Regions from separate parts of the Achromobacter sp. GQ309 genome, predicted to be linked through region 2. Evidence: predicted binding sites of a transcription regulator. Region 2 holds the regulator's gene; each other region holds the start of a gene.
The links. The regulator HrcA, encoded in region 2, represses chaperone genes, less so after heat shock. The targets are predictions, from matches to a motif close to TTAGCACTCNNNNNNNNNGAGTGCTAA.
Positions count from the first base shown of each region.

Region 1: a site for HrcA is predicted at 1,949-1,975, ahead of rpoH (RNA polymerase sigma factor RpoH). Genes of this name have one in related genera too.
Region 3: a site for HrcA is predicted at 1,730-1,756, ahead of groES (co-chaperone GroES). Genes of this name have one in related genera too.

Region 1 covers NZ_JCAXDP010000004.1:98,341-101,618, reverse strand. The annotation lists gene cpdA (3',5'-cyclic-AMP phosphodiesterase) at 1-663, shown strand, start outside; gene rpoH (RNA polymerase sigma factor RpoH) at 1,021-1,905, opposite strand; gene AC6CIE_RS13840 (hypothetical protein) at 2,046-2,735, opposite strand; gene fghA (S-formylglutathione hydrolase) at 2,833-3,278, opposite strand, start outside.
Region 2 covers NZ_JCAXDP010000003.1:107,110-110,387, reverse strand. The annotation lists gene grpE (nucleotide exchange factor GrpE) at 1-1, opposite strand, end outside; gene AC6CIE_RS09925 (hypothetical protein) at 128-364, opposite strand; gene hemH (ferrochelatase) at 354-1,469, opposite strand; gene hrcA (heat-inducible transcriptional repressor HrcA) at 1,515-2,519, opposite strand; gene AC6CIE_RS09910 (NAD kinase) at 2,661-3,278, shown strand, end outside.
Region 3 covers NZ_JCAXDP010000005.1:5,852-9,129, forward strand. The annotation lists gene groL (chaperonin GroEL) at 1-1,351, opposite strand, end outside; gene groES (co-chaperone GroES) at 1,391-1,678, opposite strand; gene AC6CIE_RS16360 (aspartate aminotransferase family protein) at 1,909-3,195, opposite strand; gene AC6CIE_RS16365 (NAD-dependent succinate-semialdehyde dehydrogenase) at 3,256-3,278, opposite strand, start outside.

The DNA of each region.
Region 1 (3,278 bases), on a different contig from region 2:
CTCGCCACCGGCGACCTGTCGCAGGATGGCGAGGCCGCGGGCTACCAGCGCTTTGCGCGCATCCTTTCCGAATCGGCCGCGCTGGATCGTGCAACGATCCGTTGCCTGCCGGGCAATCACGATCAACCGTCCGTCCTGCGCCAGGAATTGTCCGACTGGTCGATGCCCGTGACGGACGTGGGCGCATGGCGCGTCGTCACGCTGGACACGACGGTGCCCGGCTCGAACGCCGGCCATCTGTGCAACAGTGAACTCGACATGCTGGAAGCGGCGCTGGCCCAGGCGCCCAACCGCCACACGCTGGTGGCGATGCACCACAACCCGATGCAGATCGACAGCCACTGGCATGACTCGATGATGATCGACAACCCGCAGGCGCTCTTCAAGCTGCTGGCACGGTTTCCGCAGGTGCGCGTGCTGCTGTGCGGCCATGTGCACCACGAGTTCGACCGCCGCCGCCACAACCTGCGCATGCTGGCCACGCCGTCCACATGCTTTCAGTTCAGCATCCGCGACGGCAAGCACATCGTCGACAACATGGCGCCGGGTTACCGGTGGATCAAGCTTTATCAGGATGGATCGATGGCGACCGGCGTGCGCCGCGTGCAGGACGCGCTGTGGCACTCCGCGCTGCAACCGCCAGACAGCGCGCGCGCGGCTTGACCTATCCGAGGACGGCGTCGAAACAGGCGCCGTTTTTATGGGCGCTGCGTTCCGAGCGCGCATAAAAAACGGGGCACCGATATGCTAGGTGCCCCGCAAGCATCCGTCTCATAGGGGAGGGGAAAGAGGAGAAGCCGAGACGGATGACAAGACTGCTAACCGAAGTTCGCGGTCTACATGAAGTTAGGCGGCGCCTTCCTCATTAAGTTTCTGCGAACGCAGAAAATTTGCCCCCGAATTTGTATCAATTTATTGGCCGTCCTATTGTCATCGGCCGGCTGCTGAAAGCGGCGCGCAATGTCAGGCGCCAAAGAAAAAGGCCGCAATGTGCGGCCTTTTTCATGCGCGGGACAGCCATCACGAGGCGAGGTTGCCGCGCATCTTCTTGAGCGCCGCCGCTTCGATCTGGCGAATGCGTTCGGCCGACACGCCGAACTCTTGCGCAAGCTCGTGCAGGGTGGCGCCGCCGTCGTCCTGCAGCCAGCGGGCTTCGACGATGCGGCGCGAGCGCGGATCCAGCGCTTCAAGCGCGGTGGTCAGGCCGGCGCTTTGCAGGTGATCGCGCGCAGCGCGCTCCAGCACGCGCGTGGGTTCCTGGCGGCCTTCGTCGGACAGGTAGGCGATCGGCGCGTAGCTGTCGTCGTCGTCGTCCTGGTTTTCCAGCGACATGTCGCGGCCAGACATGCGGACTTCCATTTCGCTCACGTCTTCGTTGCGCACGTTCAGCTCGCGAGCGATGTGGTCGACCTGTTCGGGATCCAGGGTCTGGCCGTCGGGACGCATGCTGCGCAGATTGAAGAACAGTTTGCGCTGCGCCTTAGTCGTGGCCACCTTGACCAGCCGCCAGTTGCGGATGATGTATTCGTGGATTTCGGCCTTGATCCAGTGAACCGCGAAGGACACCAGGCGCACACCGCGCTCGGGGTCGAAACGCTTGACGGCCTTCATGAGGCCGACATTGCCTTCCTGGATGAGGTCGGCGTGGGGCAGGCCGTAACCCAGATACTGACGGGCCACAGACACCACAAGACGCAGGTGCGAAAGAATCAGCTCGCGGGCGGCGCCCAGATCTTCCTGGTCGCGCAGGCGACGGCCGAGTTCCGTTTCGCGATCCGCGGACAACACCGGCAGGCGGTTGACCGCGGAAATATAAGCGTCGATCGTACCGAGAGCGCCCGGATTGGCGATGGCCAACGCCAGAGCGTTGCCGGAGGCGGTCAACGAGGTACTGGGTTGCTTCATAGCGGGGGTCTCCGGATGGCGAGAAAACGACATGAATTCGATGTTAGCACTCAAGTAATAGGAGTGCTAATTCGACTGTTGCGACGCGTCAAAGTTTCATTTCCGCGACGCGTCCCCGTTTATTCGAGAGCCGGGGCGGTTCACCACCCGAGGCGCTTCAGCCCTTCGGCGGTGGCTTCGCCGTCCGGACGGATGAAGAGCGCGCCGCGCGGGTCCATGAAGACCTGGTAACGGGCCCCGTCGAACAGGGGCATGTAGGCGCCGCTGCCAAATTGGACATCGACAAAGGGGAACCAGTTCGGAAAACTTTTCTTCAGGGATCCGAGGTCCGGCGCGGGCCAGTCGTCCAGGGGATGCACCGAACGCGTGGCCGTCGCTTCGCGGGCGGCATCGCTGTAGCGGCCCGACAGGCGCTCCAGCCGATACAGGGGCGGCACGCCGGCCATGAGCGCCGGCAGTTTCCAGCGCACGACCCGGGCGTCGATCTGCCACTGGTCGCCGTAAAGTACATATTGCTTGTCGCCGATGCCCGGGGCATTGGCATTAACCTGGAACTGACCCTCGGCCTGTTGGCGGATGTCGATGCGGGCGACCGGCTGGTCGGTAGTCAGCCGAACGAACTGCACCAGCGACAGCGCGAGCAGGCCCGATACGCATCCCAGGCACACCAGCAGCAGGCCGCACGCGCGGCGCACCGGCCGGAACTGGAACATGCGGCGTCCGCGTTCGTCGCGGGGACCACCCCTGCCCAGCAGCATGACGATGCCGGGCAACAGGACGATGACGGCGCCCAGCAGGATCCAGGCGAAGGGAGCAATTCCGTTGATCAAATCAGGCGTTCCTATTCAAGCCGCCGCGTCGTACAGCGCGGCGGGCGCAGGAAGCCGCCACCCGCCGCGGCAGGCTTCCCAGTATAGAAGCGCGTCTTCAGGCGACCGGTTTTCCAAGCCGTTCGACGTGAAACCGGATGTGATCCTCGATGAACGTCGAGATGAAGTAATAGCCGTGGTCGTAGCCGGCTTGGCGACGCAAGGTGAGCGGCTGTCCGGCGGCGGCGCAGGCCGCCTCGAATACCTCGGGATACAACTGTTCAGCCAGAAACTGGTCGGCTTCGCCCTGGTCGATGAGGATGCCGCCGGGGAAGGGCTGCTGCAGTCCGCGCATCAGGGCGGACGCATCGTAGGCCGCCCAGTCTTCGGATTGCGCGCCCAGGTAAGCGCCGAACGCCTTTTTGCCCCACGGGCATTGGCTGGGCGCCGCGATCGGTGCAAACGCCGACACCGAACGGAACTTGCCGGGATTGCGCAGCGCCAGCACCAGCGCGCCGTGGCCGCCCATGGAGTGCCCGAAGATGCCGGTTCGCGAGGCATCCC
Region 2 (3,278 bases):
TGGGGAATCCTCCAAAAAGAATGGCTTTCGGAGACATGAATGGGGGCCAATACCCCTAATTCAAGCCCGGGTAAGCGAAATATTCCCCAGGACCCGGCGCGGCGGCCGGGCGCCTGGCGGCGGTTTCCTACTTTTTGCTTGGCTGCGCGGGAGCGACGGGGTCGCTGGCGGGGAAGCTTTCCTTCAGTGCGCGGTCCACCCGCTTGTCGTCCGCGTCCGGATCCGAAGGGATCGCGACGGGGTCGCTGGCCGGGAAGGTGTCGGCCAGGGCCTCGTCCAGGTCGTGTTCGACGCGGTCTTCGTCGACGGGAGTGCTGACTTTGCCCTTCTTGACCGATTCGCCAGTCTTGGGATCATGGTGCATGCGCCTTCTCCTTCAAGTCCGTGGTGTCTGGAATCCACCCCTGCAAGTATCGTTCCACCAGCCCAGACAACCCCGCGATCCAGGTCGGATCGTCGTTGATGGCGGGAATGTAACGGAACTGCTTGCCACCGGCCTCGAGAAAGGCGTCGCGGCATTCCAGGCTGATTTCTTCCAGGGTTTCGAGACAGTCTGCCACAAATCCCGGGCACACCACATCGACCTCGGTGACGCCCGATGCGGCTAGTGCCTTGAGGGTCGGTTCGGTGTAGGGCTCCAGCCAGCGGGCGGTGCCGAACCGGCTCTGGAAGGTCACTTCGATCTGGTCGCGGGGCAGCGAAAGTCGCTGGGCCAGGAGCCGGGCCGTCTCCATGCAGTCGCGGTAATACGGGTCGCCCAGCTCGATGGAGTAGCGCGGCAGGCCATGAAAGCTCATGACCAGCTTCTGAGGCTTGCCGTGTTCGCTCCAGTACCGTTCGATGCGCGCGGCGAGCGGGTCCAGGTAGGCGGGGTCGTCGTGGAACCGCTTGATGAAGCGCATTTCCGGCTGATCGCGCAGCTTGCCCATGTAGCGGGTAACCGCGTCGACGACGGTGGCGGTGGTGCTGGCGGCGTACTGCGGATACAGCGGCACGGTCAGGATGCGCTCGCAGCCCTGCTTGCGCAGGTTGGAGATGGCGTGGGGGATGGAGGGATTGCCATAGCGCATGCCCAGTTCGACTGCGGCATCCACCCCGGCCGCCTGCAGGGCGGCGCGCACGCCGTCGGTCTGCCGCTGGCTGTAGACCATCAGGGGCGAGCCTTCCTTCATCCAGATGCCGCCATAGCGGGGCTCGAGGCGCTTGGGGCGGCGCACGAGCACGATGCCGTGCAGGATGGGCTTCCAGAGGTAGCGCGGGATCTCGATGACGCGGGGGTCGGACAGGAATTCGCCCAGGTACTTGCGGATGTCCTTGGCCGTCGGCGTGTCGGGCGTGCCCAGGTTCACCAGCAGCACGCCGACCTTGCCAGGCACGCGCGGCGGCGGATCTTCGTTGAAGGGGTCTTCTTGCTCGGGTTCAGGAAGGTAGCGCTCAGGCCAGAGATACTTGAACAGGCGAAGAAACACAAAAACTCCCCTTCCTCCACAAGGAGGATGTAGCTTTGAATGGAACTACTGGTTGTGGCTGAGGGCGTTGGACAGCAGGCGCGCCGTGATGTCCACGATGGGTATGACGCGCTCGTAGGCCATGCGGGTCGGACCGATGACGCCCAGCGTGCCCACCACCTTGCCATCCACGCCATACGGCGCGGTGATGACGGAAACGTCTTCCAGGGGCACCAGTTGCGAATCGCCACCGATGTAGATCTGCACGCCCTGCGCCCGGCTGGAGACATCCAGCAACTGCAGCAGGTCGGTCTTTTTCTCGAACAACGAAAACATCTTGCGCAGCCGGTCCATGTCGGACGCGATGTCGGTCACGTCCAGCAGCTTTCGCTCGCCGGAAATGACCACGGCGTCGCCGTCCTCGGCAGCTTCGGCACTGGCCTCGACGGCGGCCTGCATGAGGCGCGAGATGTCTTCGCGCAACTGGGCCAGCTCGGTCGAAAGCGTCTGCCGCACGGCATTGAACGACTTGCCGGCGAAGTGCATGTTGAAGAAGTTGCCGGCCTCCAGCAGTTCGGATTCGGCGTAATCCCGCTGGACGAAGAGAATGCGGTTCTGGACGTCGCCATCGGGCGTCACGATGATCAACAGGACGCGCTTGTCGGACAGGCGGATGAATTCGATCTGGCGGAACACCTGGGCCCGCTTGGGCGTGAGCACCACGCCCGCGAATTGCGTCAGATTCGACAGCAACGCGGCGGCCGCGTTGACGGCGCGAGTGGGTTCGGCGGCAGAGAGCATTTCGCCCATGTTGTGCGGCTGAAGCTGGTACGACTGTACCGACAGCAGCGAATCGACGAACATGCGGTATCCGCGCGGCGTGGGTACACGGCCGGCGGAAGTATGCGGGCTATGGATCAGCCCCAGCTCTTCCAGGTCCGCCATGACGTTGCGGATGGTGGCTGGGGACAAGTCGAAGACTTTAGATAGCGTCCGCGAGCCGACTGGCTGCCCATCGGCGATGTAGCGTTCTATCAACGCTTTCAGTAATGCGCGTGCGCGGTCATCCATAGCGGCTATTTTAGGGAATCTTTTTCGGTTGGGGCGATTTTTGTCCCGCAACCCGATATACGGCCCCATATAATCGGCTAATCGGCCCATTCTGGGTACATTCAGCTTTACGGTTTTGCCCTTTTTCATTTGTACGCAGCCATGCACTTTCCCACCGTCGCCCTGATCGGCAGATACCAGGACACCGGCCTGGACACACCGCTGAGAGCCCTTGCGCACGCGCTGACGCAAGCGGGCCGGCATGTGTTGATCGACGCGGACACGGCGCGCAATACCGGGCTGACCGAATATCCCATCGCCACGCTCGAGGAAATCGGCAAGACCGCCTCGCTGGCCGTGGTCATGGGCGGCGACGGCACCGTGCTGGGCGCCAGCCGCCATCTCGCGCCCTACGGCATGCCGCTGGTCGGCATCAACCACGGGCGCCTGGGCTTCATCACCGACATCGCCTTGCAGGACGCGCACGCAGCGCTTGCCCGGGTGCTCGAGGGCAGCTTCCAGATCGAAGACCGCATGCTGCTCGAAGGCAGCGTATGGCGCGGTGATCAAAAGATGTACTCCGCCTCGGCGCTGAACGACGTGGTCCTGAACCGTGCGGGACGCGGCGGCATGATCGAGGTCCGGGTCGAACTGGACGGCGCCTTCATGTATACCCAGCGTGCCGACGGCCTGATCATCGCCACGCCCACAGGGTCCACCGCCTATGCGCTGTCGGCCAACGGCCCCATTCTGCATCCGGGCATGAACGCCATGGTGCTG
Region 3 (3,278 bases), on a different contig from region 2:
GGGGTTCTTCCACAGCACGCAGGATCAGCTTGATGCCGGCGTTCTGGTCAGGCGTGTCGCCCTTCAGGTCAGCGATGGCTTGCTTGGCACGCAGCAGCGCAACGCCGCCACCAGCCACAACGCCTTCTTCCACTGCAGCGCGGGTGGCGTGCAGGGCGTCTTCGACGCGAGCCTTCTTTTCCTTCATTTCGACTTCGGTGGCAGCGCCAACGCGAATCACGGCAACACCGCCGGCCAGCTTGGCCACGCGTTCTTGCAGCTTTTCACGGTCGTAGTCGGACGTGGCTTCTTCGATCTGCACGCGCACTTGCTTGACGCGGGCTTCGATGGACTTGCTGTCGCCAGCGCCGTCGATGATCGTGGTGTTTTCCTTGCCCACTTCGATGCGCTTGGCTTGGCCCAGTTCAGCCAGACCGGCCTTTTCCAGCGACATGCCGGTTTCTTCGGAGATCACCGTGCCGCCCGTCAGGATGGCGATGTCTTCCAGCATGGCCTTGCGGCGGTCGCCGAAGCCCGGGGCCTTGACGGCGGTGGTCTTCAGGATGCCACGGATGTTGTTCACAACCAGGGTGGCCAGCGCTTCGCCTTCGACGTCTTCCGCGATGATCAGCAGGGGACGGCTCGACTTGGCAACTTGTTCCAGCACGGGCAGCAGGTCGCGGATGTTGCTGATCTTCTTGTCGAAGATCAGGACGAACGGGTCGTCCAGGACGGCAACTTGCTTGTCCGGGTTGTTGATGAAGTAGGGCGACAGGTAGCCGCGGTCGAATTGCATGCCTTCGACGACGTCCAGCTCGTTTTCCAGCGACTTGCCGTCTTCGACGGTGATGACGCCTTCCTTGCCGACCTTGTCCATCGCGTCAGCGATGATCTGGCCGATGGAGGTGTCGCTGTTGGCCGAGATGGAACCGACTTGGGCGATTTCCTTGCTGGTCGTGACCGGCTTGGATTGCTTTTGCAGTTCAGCGACGGCGGCGGCGACAGCCTTGTCGATGCCGCGCTTCAGGTCGATCGGGTTGAAACCGGCAGCAACGTACTTCAGGCCTTCCTGAACGATGGCCTGGGCCAGCACGGTGGCGGTCGTGGTGCCGTCACCGGCGTTGTCGGAGGTCTTGGACGCGACGTCCTTGACGAGTTGGGCGCCGATGTTTTCGAACTTGTCCTTCAGTTCGATTTCCTTGGCGACGGACACGCCGTCCTTGGTCACGGTCGGGGCGCCGAACGAGCGCTCCAGCACGACGTTGCGACCCTTGGGGCCCAGGGTGGTCTTGACAGCGTTGGCGAGAACGTTCACGCCACGGACGATGCGCACACGAGCGTCATCACCGAACAATACTTGCTTGGCAGCCATTTCTTAGCTTCCTTCGAAAATTCGTTTGAGGCGGGAGATTTACTGAACCACGGCGAGGATTTCGTCCTCGCGGATGACGAGCAGTTCTTCGCCATCAACCTTCACGGACTGGCCGGCGTACTTGCCGAACAGAACCTTGTCACCAGCCTTCAGGTCGACCGGCAGGATCTTGCCGTCTTCGGTCTTCTTGCCGGGGCCGACGGCCACGACTTCACCCTGGTCGGGCTTTTCAGCGGCGCTGTCGGGGATGACGATGCCCGAGGCAGTCTTGCGCTCGTTTTCGAGGCGTTTGACGATCACGCGATCGCCCAGGGGACGCAAGGCCATGAGGAACTCCTGTTAACTAAATGAAAGAGGTGGTCGGTTGCCCGGGAGGCGTTAGCACTCACCGGAGTCGAGTGCTAATTATAGGGATGATGTTCTGAGGTTCAAGGGGGGGCGGGGCGCTGTTACATATTTGGGCGCCAGGGCAGGGATCCCGGCGTCTTGGTGATCAGATAAAAAACGGGGCGCCGGCGGTAGACACCGCCGAACGCCCCGTTTTGTGCAAGGTTGGCCTACTTTCTGCGAGCTTTAACGATGGCGTCGCGCAAAATCTGTAGCGCTTCTCGTGCCAGTTCGGGTGGGGTATTCAGGGGGGCCAGCAAACGTACATTGTTGCGCTCCACCCCACACTTGATGACGAGCAGCCCCCCTTCGCGGCATCGATCGATCACCGCTTGAGCGAACGCAGCATCCGGCCGGAAAGGATCGCCGTCCATCACGAATTCCAGCGCGAGCATGGCGCCCTCGCCGCGCACGGTGCCAATTTCGGGGAACTCGGCAGCCATGGAATCCAGGCCAGCGCGCAGTGATGCGCCGAGTTCGCGACCTCGTGCAAGCAGGTCCTCTTCCTCAAAGACGTCAAGGACCGCGAGGGCTGCCGCGCAACCAAGGGGATTGCCTGCGTACGTGCCGCCGAGGCCGCCTGGCGCAGGCGCGTCCATGATCTCTGCGCGCCCCACGACACCGGCAAGAGGCAAGCCCCCGGCGAGGCTTTTCGCAACGGTCACCAGGTCGGGTTGGATTCCTGCAGTTTGGAAGCCAAACATCGTGCCGGTACGCCCGAACCCGGCTTGTATTTCATCCACGATGAGCACAATGCCGTGCTTCGTGGTGAGGGCACGAAGCGCTTTCAGGAATTCGGCGCCGGCAGGCAAAAATCCGCCGTCGCCCTGGACCGGTTCAAGAATGATGGCTGCGACGCGTTCCGGCAGGATTTGCGTCGCGAAGAGATTGTCCAGTGCCCGGAGGGCGTCCTGGCTGGACACGCCACGGTACGGATCGGGATAAGCCGTGTGATACACCTCGCCCGCAAACGGCCCGAAATTCTGCTTATAAGGCGCGCTGAATCCGGTCAGCGTGGATCCCAGAAGCGTTCGCCCATGAAAGCCGCCCCGGAACGCGATGATGCCCGGCACGTTGCGGTAGGCGCGAGCAATCTTCACGGCGTTTTCCACCGCTTCCGCGCCTGTGGTCACCAGCAGGGTTTTGTAGGCCTCATCGCCGCCCACCAATTTGTTCAGCCGGGCTGCAAGATCAACGTACACGTCGTAGCCCGCGACTTGGAATGCGGCGTGCGAGACGCGTTCCAGCTGTCCGCGCACGGCCTCGACCACCTTGGGATGATTATGTCCGACGTTGAGCACGCCGATTCCGCCTACGAAGTCGATGTACCGTCGGCCTTCGACATCCCAGACCAGGGAGCCTTTGGCCTTGTCGATGAAGATGGGATGAGCGGTGACGACGCCGTGAGGAACACTCTGTGTGCGCGCGTCGACGTGGGATTGATTTCCGCGTGGCATGACTTTGATACCTTGAAAATTAGAGATGAGGGCTGTTCAGGCTTTAGGCAGGGAAGCGTGTCAATCGAGCTGACCCTGGCAGA